Regions from separate parts of the Marinobacterium sp. NO-S09 genome, predicted to be linked through region 1. Evidence: predicted binding sites of a transcription regulator. Region 1 holds the regulator's gene; each other region holds the start of a gene.

Region 1 (5,297 bases):
TCGGTGACCACGCCCGCAACCTGTCCGAGCACCTGATCTATCAGGTCAGCGGCACAGACGTGCGCCACCAGAGCCTGAAGCAGATCAAGGAAACCGTGCGCGAAGAAACGCATGGCGATGACTCTGAGGATGCCGACGAGCAGTAAGCCCGTCGGTGCCGGCAGGCATTCGCGCACAGATTGCGCTCCCACAAGGGGCTGGCCGCCAGCCCTGAGGGAGCGCTTTTTCCTATTCACCCAGCCTGTTTAACCCTACTTAGGCACCCTTGCCTGTACCATCCCTCTAGCTTCAGCCCTGTGTGGGAAAACACTCTGAAAACGATCTTTCCTGCACAAGCTTTTGTGGGAGCCCACTCTGTGGGCGATTTTCGTGCAATCGACGCCGCCCTCCCAGGCAGCAAATCCGCCAAGGTGCTACACTCTTGCGCTTTCGATCTCACGGAAGTCTGTACGTGTCTGCCCGCACCGCCCTGATCCAACCCCAGACTGCACATCGCTGGCTCCCCGCCGCCTGCCCACGCAAGGTGCCGCACCACTGGCGCCCCTGGCTGCAGGATGAAGGCTCCCTGACACAACGCCTGACCCGCGCCGCCCATGGCGAGTTTGCCGTGCGCGTGCTGTCACAGCATTGGGACTGCCCCAGCGCCGACGAAGCCCGTGCGCTGGGCATGCCACCGCGCCAGATCGCGCTGATCCGTGAAGTGGAGCTGCTGGGCAGCAATGGCGTGCCCTGGGTATACGCCCGCTCCGTGTTGCCCGCCAGCACCCTGACCGGGCGTGAACGCCGCCTGCGCCTGATCGGCAGCCGTTCGCTGGGCTCACTGATGTTCCGTGACCCCAGCCTCAGCCGCAGCCCGCTGGTCTCGGCCCCCATGCGTGATGAACACGGCCAGGAATACTGGGCACGGCGCTCGGTGTTCCGCCTGCACAACAAACCCTTGCTGGTGTGTGAGGTTTTTCTACCGGCCATGGAGCACGTACAATACCCGCTCTGATCTTGTGAGCCGGAGTTCCACCGTGGAGATGTCAGCCGAACGTCCATTGAAAGCACGCCTGCAGGCCTATGTTCACCTGATGCGGGCAGACAAGCCGATCGGCACCTACCTGCTGCTCTGGCCCACGCTCTGGGCGCTGTGGATCGCTGCTGAAGGCCTGCCGCCCCTGCACCTGCTGCTGATTTTCTGTCTGGGCGTGTTCCTGACCCGTTCTGCCGGCTGTGTCATCAACGACTTTGCCGACCGCCATATTGATGGTCACGTCAAACGCACCCACCAACGCCCCCTGCCCTCGGGCCGGGTGACAGAGCGTGAAGCAATCTGGCTGTTTGTCGGCCTGATGCTGGCGTCCTTTGTACTGGTTCTGTTTACCAATACGATGACCATCCTGATGTCCTTTGGCGGGCTGGCACTGGCGTTCGTCTATCCGTTCATGAAGCGCTATACCCACCTGCCGCAGGTGGTGCTGGGGGCCGCCTTTGGCTGGGCCATTCCCATGGCCTTTACCGCCGTACAGGAACAGCTGCCGTTGACCGCCTGGCTGTTGTACGCAGCCAAGCTGCTCTGGACCGTGGCCTACGACACCCAGTACGCCATGGTGGACCGGGATGACGACCTCAAGATCGGGGTGAAATCTACTGCCGTACTCTTCGGGCGTCTGGATAAGCTGATGGTAGGGCTACTGCAACTGGCCGCGCTGGGCGTACTGCTGTGGGTAGGCGCCATCGAGCAACTGGGGATCTGGTTCCACCTGGGGCTGGTCGTGGCGCTGGGCTTCTTCATCTTCCAGCAGTGGCTGATTCGCCATCGCGAACGCATGCCCTGCTTCCGTGCCTTCCTCAACAACCACTATGCCGAGCTGGCAGTGCTGTTGGGCCTGGCGGCAGACTACGCGTTGTTATAAAGGCGTGACTGGACAAAAACCGGATTTGTCATATTAATGTAACCGAAACGTCTTGTAATACTAGCCTCCGATAACTTCTGTAAATGAGGCAGAAACGATGTCTGCATCAAAACGCGTACTGATCGTCGACGACGAAGCGCCGATCCGCGAAATGATTGCCGTGGCCCTGGAAATGGCCGGTTACGAATGTTCCGAAGCCGACAATGCTCAGGATGCGCACGCCCAGATCATCGACCAAAAGCCTGATATGGTTCTGCTGGACTGGATGATGCCCGGCACCAGTGGTGTCGAGTTTGCCCGCCGTCTGCGCAAGGAAGAGGTGACCGCGGATATCCCGATCATCATGCTGACTGCCAAGACCGACGAAGACAACAAGATCCAGGGCCTGGAGACGGGTGTCGATGACTACATCACCAAACCCTTTTCCCCACGTGAGCTGGTTGCACGCCTCAAGGCGGTACTGCGCCGCACTACACCCAAGGGTGTTGAAGAACCAGTTACCGTTGATGGCCTGACCCTGGACCCGGTGTCACACCGAGTCACGGCTGACGAAGCACCGTTGGAACTAGGGCCGACCGAATTCCGCCTGCTGCAGTTCTTCATGACCCACCCGGACCGTGCCTATTCCCGCAGCCAGTTGCTGGACATGGTCTGGGGCGGTAATGTCTACGTCGAAGAACGCACCGTCGACGTGCATATCCGCCGTCTGCGCAAGGCACTGGGCAGCCGCCATGACTACCTGGTACAAACGGTCCGTGGCACCGGCTACCGTTTCTCGGCACAGGTCGCCTGATACCTGTGCACCGTTGATTTTCCACCGGATGGAGCCCGCTTATGCATGTATCTCGACATGCAATGCTGATCAACCTGTTGCTGTGTGCGCTGGCTTCTCTGACGCTGGGCGCTCTGTTTGGTTATCCCATGGCCGGCCTGGCCGTGGGCCTGTTGGTGCGCAGCATTTACCACGCTCAACGTTTCAGCCAGCTTAGCGAGTGGTTACAACGCGAAGATGGCTCGGAGCCGCCGGAGGCCAAGGGTGCCTGGGGCGACCTCTTTGACGAACTGGCGCGCACCCAGAAGCGTGGCCGCTCCCGCGAACAGTACCTGCGCGGCATTATCTCCCGTTTCCAGCAGTCCTCCGCCGCCCTGACAGATGCCATTGTCATCGTCGACAACCAGAACAACCTGGAATGGTGGAACCGCTCCGCAGACCGTTTACTGGGTCTTCGCGCCGCCTCTGACCGTGGCAAACCGCTGATGAACCTGCTGCGTGACCCCCGTTTTGTCCGTTACTACCGCAAGGGGCACTATCAGGAACCTCTGGAGCTGCCGTCACCGGTCAACGGCGATATCCGTCTGCAATACCAGATCAGTCACTTCGGTGAAGGCGACCGCCTGCTGGTGGCCCGCGATATCACCCGTCTGGTGCGCCTGGAGCAGACCCGTCAGGACTTCGTTGCCAATGCCTCTCACGAACTGCGCACCCCGCTGACGGTGATTCGTGGCTACCTTGAGACCTTTCTGGATCAGGACCTGCCCCGTCCCTTGGCGCGCGGCATGAACCAGATGCAGCAGCAGGCACGCCGCATGGAAAGCCTGGTGACTGATCTGCTGCTGTTGTCGCGACTGGAAGCCAGCCAGCACATCAGCGATGAACACCCGATCTTCGTGCAATCACTGATACGCCAGATGCACGATGATGCACAGGCATTGTCAATGGACCGCGGTCACTCGTTTGTGGTGGAAGTTGATTCCAATTACGACTTGCTGGGGCAGGAAAACGAGCTGCAGAGCGCTTTTTCCAATCTGGTGTTCAATGCGGTGCGCTATACACCGGATAACGGCACCATCACCTTGCGCTGGTGGGTCGATACGGAAGGCGGGCACTTTTCCGTCACCGACGATGGTATCGGCATAGAACCGATGCATATCCCGCGCTTGACCGAACGTTTCTACCGTATCGATGAGAGCCGCTCGTCGGCCAGCGGGGGCACCGGCCTGGGGCTGGCCATCGTCAAGCATGTTCTGGTACGCCACGATGGCCACCTGACTATCGACAGCACACCGGGCGAGGGCAGCACCTTTACCTGCCACTTCCCGCCCGACATGGTCGTACCGGTCAGGGACGCGGATTAATTCCGCACGTCCCTGAGCTCTCGGCTCTCGCCGGCGTATTCTTCAACCCAGTACAGGGTGGCGCCGATGACCGCTGCCGGCATCACGAACAGGTTGAGCACCGGTATCAGCATGCCCACTTGCACCAGCGCACCAAAGCCTACCGAGGTAACGCGCTTGGCTTTCATCAGCTGACGCATCTGCGGGAAGCTCACCTTGTTGTTATCCATCGGGTAGTCACAGTACTGGATCGACATCATCCAGGCCCCGAACAGGAACCAGAGCAGCGGGGCCATCAGGTTGACCACCGGAATAAAGGTGATGACCAGAATCAGCAGAAAGCGTGGCAGGTAGTAGGCCAGCTTCTGCAGTTCTCGCTGCAGTGAACGGGGAATCATGGCCAGCACTTCCATCCAGCCTTCATCGTTGATGGGATCGCCGCGCAGGCGCCGTTCGACCTTTTCCGAGAGAAATCCGTTAAAAGGCGCCGCGATCAGGTTGGCCACAATGGAGAAACCATAATAGACCCCGACCAGCACCAGCAGGGCGAACAATGGCCAAAAAAGCCAGTACAGGAAGTCCAGCCAATCCGGCACAAAACCGAGCCAATAATCGATCAGTACGCTAAACTGGTCCACCAACAACCAGATGGCCCCGATAAACAGCAACACGTTCACCACCAGCGGCACCAGCACAAAACGGCGCAGGCCGGGCTGGGGTAACATGGCCGCTCCGCGCAGCAAGTAACTGGCGCCACGTACAGGGTTTCCTTTCATTTTTCCTCCTCAACGAAAGTTTGCCAGGTCAGGCCAGATCCATTTACTCTTGCAGCATGACAACTGAATGACCGGCCCTGCCCGCAGGCAGGCCAACAAGACCGGAGAGGTTAACATGAAAGCCATTCGCATCCATGACTTTGGCGGCCCTGAGCAGTTGCGCCTAGAGGAGATCGACTGCCCAGCGCCGGGGCCGGGTGAAGTGTTGATTCACAACCGTGCCGCCGGGGTCAATCCGATCGACTGGAAAACCTGTTCCGGCGGTGGCGCCAGCAGTTTTATCGACGCCCTGCCTTTCTGCCCCGGCTGGGAATTTGCCGGCACCGTGGAAGCCCTCGGAGAGGGTGTGGAGCAGTTTCGCTCAGGTGATGAAGTGCTGGGCTTTATCAAGTTCCCGCAGCCGGCCGGCTGCTATGCCGAATACCTGATCGCACCTGCTGACCAGGTCTGCCTGCGCCCGGCGGCGCTGGACCCGGTGTCTGCGGCGGGCCTTGGCCTGGCAGGCCTG
Region 2 (5,297 bases), 380 kb from region 1:
TGGATCTCGGCAATACCGGCCACCTGTTCCTTGCGCAGGCTGTGGAACACCACTACCTCGTCGATACGGTTGATCACCTCGGGACGGAAGTGGGTGCCCACGGCTTCCATCACCGCCGACTTCATCAGGTTGTAGTCGTCATCATCGCTGTAGTTCTGGATCAGGTCAGACCCCAGGTTGGAGGTCATCACCACAATGGTGTTGCGGAAGTCTACGGTACGGCCCTGACCATCGGTCAGACGACCATCTTCCAGCACCTGCAGCAGGATGTTGAACACATCCGGATGCGCTTTTTCCACCTCATCCAGCAGCAGCACCGAGTACGGCTTGCGGCGCACGGCTTCGGTCAGGTAACCGCCCTCTTCGTAACCCACGTAGCCCGGAGGTGCACCGATCAGACGGGCGACCGAGTGTTTTTCCATGAACTCGGACATGTCGATGCGCACCAGCGCTTCCTCGGTATCAAACAGGAAGCTGGCCAGGGTTTTACACAGCTCGGTTTTACCCACCCCGGTCGGGCCGAGGAACAGGAAAGAACCGTTGGGACGGTTGGGGTCCGACAGACCGGCGCGGGAACGGCGAACAGCGTTGGACACGGCCACTACCGCTTCGCTCTGGCCTACCACGCGTTTGTGCAGCGCTTCTTCCATGCGCAGCAGTTTTTCGCGTTCGCCTTCCAGCATCTTGTTGACCGGAATGCCGGTCCAGCGGGACACGACTTCGGCCACTTCCTCTTCGGTTACCTTGTTGCGCAGCAGCTGATGTTCTTCCACCTGCTGGGCGCTGCTGTCGGCCGCCTGAACCTGTTTTTCCAGCTCCGGAATCTTGCCGTACTGCAGCTCGGACATCTTGGCCAGGTCACCGGCACGGCGGGCCTGCTCCATCTCGACGCGGGCCTGATCAAGCTGTTCTTTGATCTGCTGCGAGCCCTGTACGCTAGCTTTCTCGGCTTTCCACACCTCTTCGAAGTCGGCGTACTCTTTCTCCAGCGTGCTGATGGTCTGTTCCAGTTCGGCCAGACGCTTGCGGGTGGCTTCGTCTTTCTCTTTCTTCAGCGCTTCGCGTTCCATTTTCAGCTGGATCAGACGACGGTCGAGGCGGTCCATCTCTTCCGGCTTGGAGTCCATCTCCATGCGGATACGGGAACCGGCTTCGTCCACCAGATCGATCGCCTTGTCCGGCAGCTGACGGTCGGTGATGTAACGCTGACTCAGTTTGGCCGCTGCGATAATGGCGGAGTCGGTGATATCCACGCCGTGGTGAATCTCGTAGCGCTCCTTGAGGCCACGCAGAATGGCGATAGTGTCTTCTTCGCTCGGCTCGTCCACGATCACCTTCTGGAAACGACGTTCCAGGGCGGCATCTTTTTCCACGTACTGGCGGTATTCGTCCAGCGTGGTGGCACCCACGCAGTGCAGTTCGCCACGCGCCAGTGCCGGCTTGAGCATGTTGCCCGCATCCATGGCCCCCTCACCCTTACCGGCGCCAACCATGGTGTGCAGCTCGTCGATGAACAGAATGATCTGTCCTTCCTGCTTGGCCAACTCGTTCAGCACCGCTTTCAGGCGCTCCTCGAACTCGCCACGGAACTTGGCACCGGCAATCAGAGCGCCCATATCCAGCGACAGCACTTTCTTGCGCTTGAGGCCTTCGGGCACTTCGCCGTTGACGATACGCTGCGCCAGCCCTTCAACGATGGCGGTTTTACCCACACCGGGTTCACCGATCAGCACCGGGTTGTTCTTGGTACGACGCTGCAGGACCTGGATGGTACGGCGGATTTCGTCGTCACGGCCGATCACCGGGTCCAGCTTGCCGGACTCGGCGCGCTCGGTCATGTCGATACAGTATTTATCCAACGCCTGACGGGTTTCTTCCGCATTGGGGTCGTCCACGCTGTCGCCTCCGCGCATGTTGTTGATGGCGTTTTCCAGTGACTGGCGATTCACACCGCAGTCTTTCAGCACCTTGCCGGCATCGCTCTTGTCATCCAGCATGGCCAGCAGGATCAGCTCGCTGGCGATGTACTGGTCGCCGCGCTGCTGCGCCAGCTTGTCGGTCAGGTTGAACAGACGCGCCATGTTCTGGGACAGACGGATTTCACCATCCGGGCTGCTCACTACCGGCAGTTTGTCCAGCGCTTCACCCACCTTGGCGGTGAGTGTCATGCGGTCGGCACCGGCCTGACGCAGCAGGGGTGCAACGGAACCGTTCTGCTGTTGCAGGAAGGCTGCCAGCAGGTGGATCGGCTCCATCATGTTGTGGTCCTTGCCGATCGCCAACGACTGGGCATCGGACAGGGCCTCTTGAAGTCGTGAGGTAAATTTGTCGGGTCGCATGAGGTCTCCTGTGGATCTCTCTGTGCCGTGGGTCCGACACACGCAGTCAGACGGATCGGCAGTTTCTGTTACCACTATAGATAGGGGCATTCACAAATGCTTCAAGTCACCGGGCTGATTAAATTAGCATCAACTGATTCAATACCGGGCTGTCGTATTCCTGTCATGTCATACTGATACAAAGCTGTTCTGTTTGTTTTGCCATACTCATTACAGGACCCGACCATGAACCAGAACGACCGCTTTGACCCCGAAGACCATCCGGAACTGGAACAGACTGATTTCGACCGTATGACGGCCAAGGGCGTCAGCCGTCGTAACTTCCTGCGTGGCGGTGCTGCTGCCATGGGACTGTTCCTGGCCGCCAGCCCGCTGGCTCAGGCTGTAGCCGCTGCAACCCGCTCTGAATCCAGCAAACTGATGGGCTTCAAGGCCGTTGCCGCCAGCACTGCCGATAGCTTTGTCGTGCCCGAAGGCTATGTGGCCAAGCCGCTGATCTCCTGGGGCGACCCGATCATCAAGGGCGCTCCGGCGTTTGATGAATCCGGTACCCAGAATGCCGCGGCCCAGGCCGGCCAGTTCGGTGACAACACCGACGGCATGAGCCTGTTCCCGCTGTCCGAAGACCGCGCGCTGCTGGCCGTTAACAACGAATACACCAACCAGGAATACCTGTTTGCCCACGGTGGCAAGCAGGACCTGACCGCCGATGAAGTGAAGAAATCCCAGGCGGCCCACGGTGTGTCCATCTTCGAAATCCGCCGTAACGCCAAGGGCGAGTGGCAGGTTGATCCGGCCTCCGATTACAACCGCCGTATCACCGCCTACACGCCGATGGACCTGACCGGCCCGGCTGCCGGCCACGCGTTGATGCAGACCGCCGCCGATACCAAGGGCACTCGTGCGCTGGGTACATTCAACAACTGCGCCAACGGCGAAACGCCCTGGGGCACCTACCTCACCTGTGAAGAAAACTTCCACAAGTACTTCGCTTCACCGGAAGATGATTTCGATGTTGAACTGCCGGCACGCGACAAGCGCTACGGCCTGAAATCCGGCAACCGTGATTACCAGTGGTACCGTCACGATGAGCGTTTCGACCTGAGCAAGCACCCGAACGAACCGCACCGTTTCGGCTGGGTGGTCGAGATCGATCCGATGGACCCGAACGCCACGCCGAAAAAACGTACCGCACTGGGCCGTTTCAAGCATGAGAATGCTGCCCTGACCATCGACAACAACGGCCACGTGGTCGTGTACCTGGGCGATGACGAGCGCGGTGAGCACCTGTACAAGTTCGTCTCCAAGGCCAAATACAACGCCAACGACAAGGCCGCCAACCGCGACCTGCTGGAAGAAGGCACCCTGTACGTGGCCCGTTTCAGCGCCAACGATGGCGAGATCAAGGGTCAGGGTGAATGGGTCGAGCTGACCCACGGCAAGAACGGCCTGACCGCTGCCAACGGCTTTGCCGACCAGGCGGAAGTGCTGATCTTCGCCCGTGAAGCCGCCACTCAGGTGGGCGCGACCACCATGGACCGTCCGGAATGGGTGGCCGTACACCCGGACAACAAGGCCGTGTTCTGCACCCTGACCAACAACAAGAACCGTGGCAAGGAAGGCCAGCCGGTGGGCGGCCCCAACCCGCGTGCCAAGAACAACTATGGCCAGATCCTGCGCTGGTGGCCGCACAACGGTGACCACACCGACAGCCGCTTTGACTGGGACCTGTTCGCCATCGCCGGTAACCCGACCGTGGCTGAAGGCCTGTACGCCGGCAGCGATAACATCAATGCCGACAATATGTTCAACAGCCCGGACGGTATCGGTTTCGACAAGACCGGTCGCCTGTGGATCCAGACCGACGGCAAGTACAGCAACGAAGGTGAGTTTGCCGGCATGGGCAACAACCAGATGCTGTGCGCCGACCCGGAAACCGGCGAAATCCGTCGCTTTGCCACCGGCCCCATCGCCTGTGAAATCACCGGCCTGACCTTCTCACCGGACCAGCGCACCGTGTTTATCGGCGTTCAGCACCCGGGTGAGAAAGGCGCGCCGTCGCACTTCCCGGCGGGTGGCAACAGCAAACCGCGTTCCACCATCATGGTGGTACAGCGTGAAGACGGCGGCATCATCGGCGCCTGATTCACCCGCTAAGCGCAAACGGGGGCTGTCCAGTCGGGCCGCCCCCGTTTTGTTTTTCCGGGGCCGACGCCCCCTCTTCCCAACGCCCTTCTTTCCCTTTCTGTTGTGCATTTTCAGATCAGATTCAGTCGCACTGGTGTCTCATGTAATGCATGAAACGCCCCTGTGGGCAGGAGGACTGATATGAACAAGATGACCATCGCGATTGCGACGCTGGCACTGCTGCCAGGTTTTGCCTCTGCGGATGACCTGACAATTGACTCGGCCATTGGTGGCGCCATTGGTGGTGCCCTGGGCGGTGCCGTGGGTGCCGAACTGGGCGGACGTGAAGGCGCTATTGTCGGCTCCGGCATAGGTGCGGCTGTGGGCACCTCCGTGAATACACGCGACCATGATGACGGCCGGGACCGCCGTTACTACGACCGAGATGATCGCCGCTATCATGACGGTTATCGCCGTGAGCGACATAACCACTCCAGCTTCTGCCCACCGGGGCAAGCCAAGAAGGGCCGCTGCTGATTCGGCTTTACATAACTTTACCGCTGGCGAGCAGAGACCTGCGCGGAATTTAAGATTGAATTCAGCTGCACGGGTGTCTTATGGGACTGTACCCCAACGGCCGGACTGGGACGATCGACCGTACAATAACGAGGAGAGTCCTTATGAACAGGTATATTCTGACACTGGTACTGGCCGCCCTGCTGCCTGCCTCTGCAATGGCACGCGATCTGAACGGCGAAGCCATTCTCGGTGCCGCCATTGGCGGTGCTATCGGCAGTGCGGTTGGCTCCGAACTGGGTGGTCGTGATGGTG
Region 3 (5,297 bases), 1.4 Mb from region 1:
GCAGCCGTGCCAACAAAACCCTGCTCAACGCGCTCGCGGCAATAATCGGTATCGGAGCAGACAAACATCTTGCTGCCGTTGTCGTCGGTAATTACTTCATCGAGGAAGCTATGGTCAGAACCACAGATGGCGCAGGCTTCGTCCCAGCTCTGCACCTCGAACGGATGATCATCGAAGTCCAGGCTTTCCACCTGTGTAAACGGCGGCACAGCGTAGATACGCTTCTCGAAACCGGCGCCGAACAGCTGCAGCGCCGGCATCATGCTCATCTTCGGGTTGTCGAATTTGGGGATCGGCGACGGATCCATCATGTAGCGGTTGTTCACCATCACCGGGTAGTCGTAGCTGGTGGCGATATGGCCGAACCGGGCCACGTCTTCGTACAGTTTCACCTGCATGGCGCCGTACTCGCTGAGCGCGTGCATCTTGCGCGTCTCACTCTCGCGCGGCTCGATAAAACGCAACGGCTCGGGGATCGGCACCTGATAGATCAGGATCTGATCCGCCTGCAGCGGCCGTTCCGGGATACGGTGACGGGTCTGGATCAGCGTCGCTTCGGCGGTCTGCTCGGTGGTCTCCACACCTGCGGTGTGGGCGAAGAAGCGACGGATGCTGACCGCGTTGGTAGTGTCGTCGGCGCCCTGGTCGATCACTTTCAGCCTGTCGGCCTCACCGATCACGCTGGCGGTAACCTGCATGCCGCCAGTACCCCAGCCGTGGGGCAGCGGCATTTCGCGGCCACCAAAAGGCACCTGGTAGCCGGGAATGGCCACGCCCTTGAGGATGGCGCGACGGATCATGCGCTTGGACTGTTCGTCCAGATAGGCAAAGTTGTAGCCGGTGGCGGTGCTCATGCGTCGGCCTCCTCGTTGGTAGTCTTGCTCTGAGTCGCCCGGCTCTGTTCCTTGCGCAGGCGGCGGATCATCTCCAGCTCGGACTGGAAGTCGACGTAGTGCGGCAGCTTCAGGTGCGACACGAAGCCGTTGGCGGAGACGCAGTCGGTGTGGGACAGCACGAACTCCTGATCCTGCGTCGGGTAGAGCACCTCTTCGCCCAGCTCCTCGGCCCGCAGGGCACGTTCCACCAGCGCCACCGACATCGCCTTGCGTTCGGCACGACCAAAGGCGATGCCGTAGCCGCGAGTAAACTGCGGCGGCAGATCCTTGGAGCCGTGGAACTGGTTGACCATCTCGCTCTCGGTCAGCAGTACTTCACCGATTTCGATCGGGAAGCCCAGCTCTTCCGGCACCATCTCGACACTGACGCGACCGGTGCGCATCTCGCCGGAGAAGGGGTGGCTGTCACCGTAGCCGCGCATGGAGGCGTAACTCAGTGACAGCAGGAAGCCCTCGTCACCGCGGATCAGGTTCTGCAGACGCACGGCGCGCTCGGCCGGGTAGTTGACCGGTTCGCGGGTCAGGTCACGGGGTGCCTTGTCCTGCTGAAAAGAGCCGCCCTGACCTGCTTCACGGCTCTGTTCGATCAGGCCTTCCTTGTTGAGCAGTTCCAGCACCCGCGGGCAGCTGTTGCCGGCGGCCAGCGCTTCAGACAGGGCATTGGCTTCTTCCGGCGCCACTTCCGCTTCGCCCGCCGCCAGCAGACTGAAATCCAGCAGACGGTGAGTGTAGTCATAGGTGGAGCCCAGAATCTGGCCGCCCGGCAGGTCCTTGAAGGTTCCGGAGATGCGGCGTTCGATCTGCATCTGTTCGGTATCCAGCGGCTCGCTGTAACCAAAACGCGGCAGCGTGGTGCGGTAGGCACGCAGCAGGAAAATCGCTTCCACCGCATCGCCACTGGCCTGTTTCAGTGCCAGCGCGGCCAGTTCCGGGTCGTACACCGAGCCTTCGTTCATCACCCGGTCCACGGCCAGCGGCAGCTGCTGGCGAATCTGGTCAACACTCAGTTCGGCAATGGCGCTGTCGCCACGGCGCTGAGTGCGCATCAGGGCATGGGCGTTGTCGATCGCCTTTTCACCGCCCTTTACGGCTACGTACATCAGCAGGCCTCCTGTTCTGTGTTAAGTGGCTCAATTGCCGTGGTGCGTGGCAGCGCAGTCAGCCGGTTGTCGCAGCACCAGAAAGTGTCGATACCCAGCGGAAAACGCTGGCGGCTGCGGATCAGGTCACTGCGGAAGGGCTCGCCCAGGCCGGCGATGCGCAGTGTGCGGGTGTGCTCGATACCGGGGCCGCTCAGGCTCCAGTGTGCCTCTTCGCTTAACGCCGGCACCTGTACCATCAGCGTGGTGGAACGGTCCGGGTATTCCGACGTACCCCAGTTCAGCTCGGCCAGCAGCGGCAGTTCGCTGTGCAGGGCGATGGCAAAGTCAGCATCACAAGGGTTATCCACCAGTGGACACTGGCAGTGAAAGCGCAGGTTGCTGATTACCGCATCACTCGCTGCCAAAGCAGGGCTGAGCCAGACCCGGGTATCGGGGTCGAGCAGGCTCAGTGCCAGCTGCCAGGTGGACAGGTCCAGCCCCTTGGGCGCCTGTTCCAGATAATCGATCTGCATCAACGTACCCGGTTCGCTCATCGCCTTGAGCGCGGCACGGAACACCTGCTGGGATGCCTGGACCGGATCGGCGAAGCCGGCGATCAGTTCGTTACTGCTGACAGCCATCAGTCTTCTCCTCGTACCAGTGTGAAGAAATCAACGCGGGTGCTGTTGGCCTGGGCCGCACGCTGCTGACGCTCGGCCTTGAGATCGGCCTGCAAGGGCTCGATCAGCTCACGCTGCAGCAGGCTTTGGGTACTCCGTTCCTGCAACAGGGCATCAGCAAGTGCCGCGGTAATGGCATGCTGACTGTTGCGACCGGATACATAACTGACACCAAGAGTGCCGCTGGCCAGACGTACAGCACAGCGCGTCAGCGTCATTTCGCCCATATTGAACGGCTGACCGCTGCCGCCGACACGGCCACGCAGCATGGTCAGACCGGTTTCCGGCTTGCGGATAAATTGATATTCAGGCTCCAGCGAAAGTGCCTGCCAGCGCTGTTGCAGCGCCTCGACACTGGACTTGGCCAGTACACCCATCCAGTGCTGGCGAGCACGGGTTTCTGGGGTTTCCTGCTGTTGTTCAACAGACATGTTGGCGATCCATTCAAATAGGTTTGGATGACTTGGATGGCGCTATTCTGCGGAGGGAGCTGGCGGATAAAAATGGAGGGTTTCTGTGCGAATGACCGAGAAATTCTAATGCATGGCTTAGACGCCTGATCAGGTGTGGTCTGGGGCTCTAAGGCAGGTGTTGGGAGCGCTCAAAAGTTTTTTTGCGGCGAATACTGACACATTTCTGCCATATCGATTTGCTACTGCATTGCACACTTGGAAATGCTCACTTGCGCCCCGAATACTCATCCGCGAATAGCACATACTCAGCAGTGATTCATTGCATTACAACTCCGTACATCCGAGCTGTTATCATCCTAGCTACATTTTCCGAAAGACATCACACAATGAAGAACACACTCCAAACTCTGGACAGAGGCATCAATGCACTCGAGCTGATTTCCAAAGCCGAGCACGGGATAACAGTGGCTAAGCTCGCAGAGGAGTTGGAGATTAACCGGGCAATTGCCTACCGCATCATTGCCACTCTGGAAGATCATGGTCTGGTTGTCCGATCAGAGTCAGGACACATCCATCTGGGTGCAGCAGCCCTGATGTATTCACACCGTTTTCTCCCGCAACTCAGATCCCGAGCCCAGCCGCTACTGGAGGTTCTGGCACGTAAAGCCGCCGCTACTGCTTTTGTCTGTGTAGCCCAGGGGGATAAAGGCTGTGTGATCATGGTAGAGGAGAGTGATGCGGGGATTTTACGCGTGGGGTATCGCGTGGGTAGCCAACACCCTCTCAGCCAGGGTGCTGCCGGAATCGCGATCCTTTCCAATCGCGAGCCCAGTGCTGATGAGCCGGAAATTGTTACTCAGGCACGCAAGGATGGCTACAGTCTGACGCGTGGGCACTTGCAGGCAGGTGCTGTAGGCGTTGCCAGCCCGGTTAAAACCCGCAACAGCGAACCCTTGCTGGAGTGCTCTATTGGTGTCGTGGCAATGGACAACCTGGATACAAAAAACGCAATTGAGGCTGTTCAACATACGGCCAGGCAGCTCGCCGAACAGCTTGGCATTTGAGGGTGCTGAACAGGCGGGAGAGACAACCTGCCCCTCCCCCTGCTACGTTGGACTCAGGAGTTGTGCGCTTCGTAGTACTCTTTTGCGATAGCGCGCAATTCATCCAATGCCGCTCGGGCATCCACTCCCGAGTCTTTAACTGACTCAATCCACTCTTCATCAAGGCCTTTCACCTTGTCAGCAAAGTCCGTGGTAATGGCATCCGTTTTCTTGAGCAGCGTTATATTGCCACCCTGTGCCTGAGCATATGCCAGCGCATCCGTATCAGCCGCATCCCAGGCTTTCCCTGCCATAGCAGACAGTTTTTCGCCCGACACACTCATGATCGCCTCACGGTCCTGCTGGCTCAACCCTTCCAGGAAATCGGGGTTCATGAACATGACAAAGCTCCCCATATACATGCCGCCAGGAAGTACTGTTACGTTAGGGGCAACCTCTGCCAAACGCTGAGCTTTCTGCTCACTCAACGGCATGAATACACCGTCGGTTACGCCCTGCTGGAGTAGTTCATACACTTTATTTCCGGGCGCCGACACGGGAGTAATATCAAGACGCTCACCAATGTCTGACTGCACGCCGCCGCCAATACGAATCTTTTTGCCCTCAAGATCCGCCAGAGAATTCACCGGGAAGTTAGTCTGAATGACACCCGGGCCGTGCGAGAAGAACGCAATGGGCACCAGACCTTCATGTTCACCAGCCGGTTTCAGATACTTTTCATATACGCGCCAGTGTGCAACTGAAGCCGCTTCGGCATTTACCCCCAAACCCGGCAGCTCTACTATCTGCTGTAAGGGGAATCGCCCTGGAACAAAGCCATGAAACGTAAAGGCAGCATCCGCGACCCCGTCTTCAACCAGCTGAAACAACTGACCCGGGTTATTCGACGTGCGCTCAATATTAACTTTCACACGTCCTTCAGTCGCGTCTTCAACCCACTTGGCCCATGTCGGCCAAACGGTGGCATTTTGTGCATGTGTTGGCGGCAGCCAGGTAAATACATTCATTACCGTCTCTGCCGATGCAGCAGCAGACATGGCAAGGCCAAGGCCCATTGCCGCGATATTTTTAGCCAGTTTCATTTTTATCATTATTATTGCTCCTGTTTTTCACACAAAATCTACAGCATAGGATGCTTATTGATCAGATACTGTTTAGCAGT

The links. Region 1 encodes PhoB, which activates phosphate uptake and scavenging genes when phosphate is short. Its sites were predicted from a motif close to TGTCATANNNNTGTCANA; they were not measured.
Region 2: a site for PhoB is predicted at 2,490-2,507, ahead of O3C79_RS00435 (PhoX family protein). Genes of this name have one in related genera too.
Region 3: a site for PhoB is predicted at 3,285-3,302, ahead of phnG (phosphonate C-P lyase system protein PhnG). Genes of this name have one in related genera too.

What each region holds. Positions count from the first base shown of each region.
Region 1 covers NZ_CP168954.1:460,373-465,669, reverse strand. Annotated here, with positions in the region: gene phoU (phosphate signaling complex protein PhoU) at 1-146, shown strand, start outside; gene O3C79_RS02345 (chorismate--pyruvate lyase family protein) at 452-994, shown strand; gene ubiA (4-hydroxybenzoate octaprenyltransferase) at 1,023-1,898, shown strand; gene phoB (phosphate regulon transcriptional regulator PhoB) at 1,996-2,691, shown strand; gene phoR (phosphate regulon sensor histidine kinase PhoR) at 2,733-4,034, shown strand; gene cysZ (sulfate transporter CysZ) at 4,031-4,789, opposite strand; gene O3C79_RS02320 (NADP-dependent oxidoreductase) at 4,905-5,297, shown strand, end outside.
Region 2 covers NZ_CP168954.1:80,791-86,087, forward strand. Annotated here, with positions in the region: gene clpB (ATP-dependent chaperone ClpB) at 1-2,339, opposite strand, end outside; gene O3C79_RS00435 (PhoX family protein) at 2,565-4,484, shown strand; gene O3C79_RS00440 (YMGG-like glycine zipper-containing protein) at 4,668-5,003, shown strand; gene O3C79_RS00445 (YMGG-like glycine zipper-containing protein) at 5,147-5,297, shown strand, end outside.
Region 3 covers NZ_CP168954.1:1,821,473-1,826,769, reverse strand. Annotated here, with positions in the region: gene O3C79_RS08490 (alpha-D-ribose 1-methylphosphonate 5-phosphate C-P-lyase PhnJ) at 1-854, opposite strand, end outside; gene O3C79_RS08485 (carbon-phosphorus lyase complex subunit) at 851-1,996, opposite strand; gene phnH (phosphonate C-P lyase system protein PhnH) at 1,996-2,619, opposite strand; gene phnG (phosphonate C-P lyase system protein PhnG) at 2,619-3,089, opposite strand; gene O3C79_RS08470 (IclR family transcriptional regulator) at 3,458-4,135, shown strand; gene O3C79_RS08465 (TRAP transporter substrate-binding protein) at 4,189-5,226, opposite strand.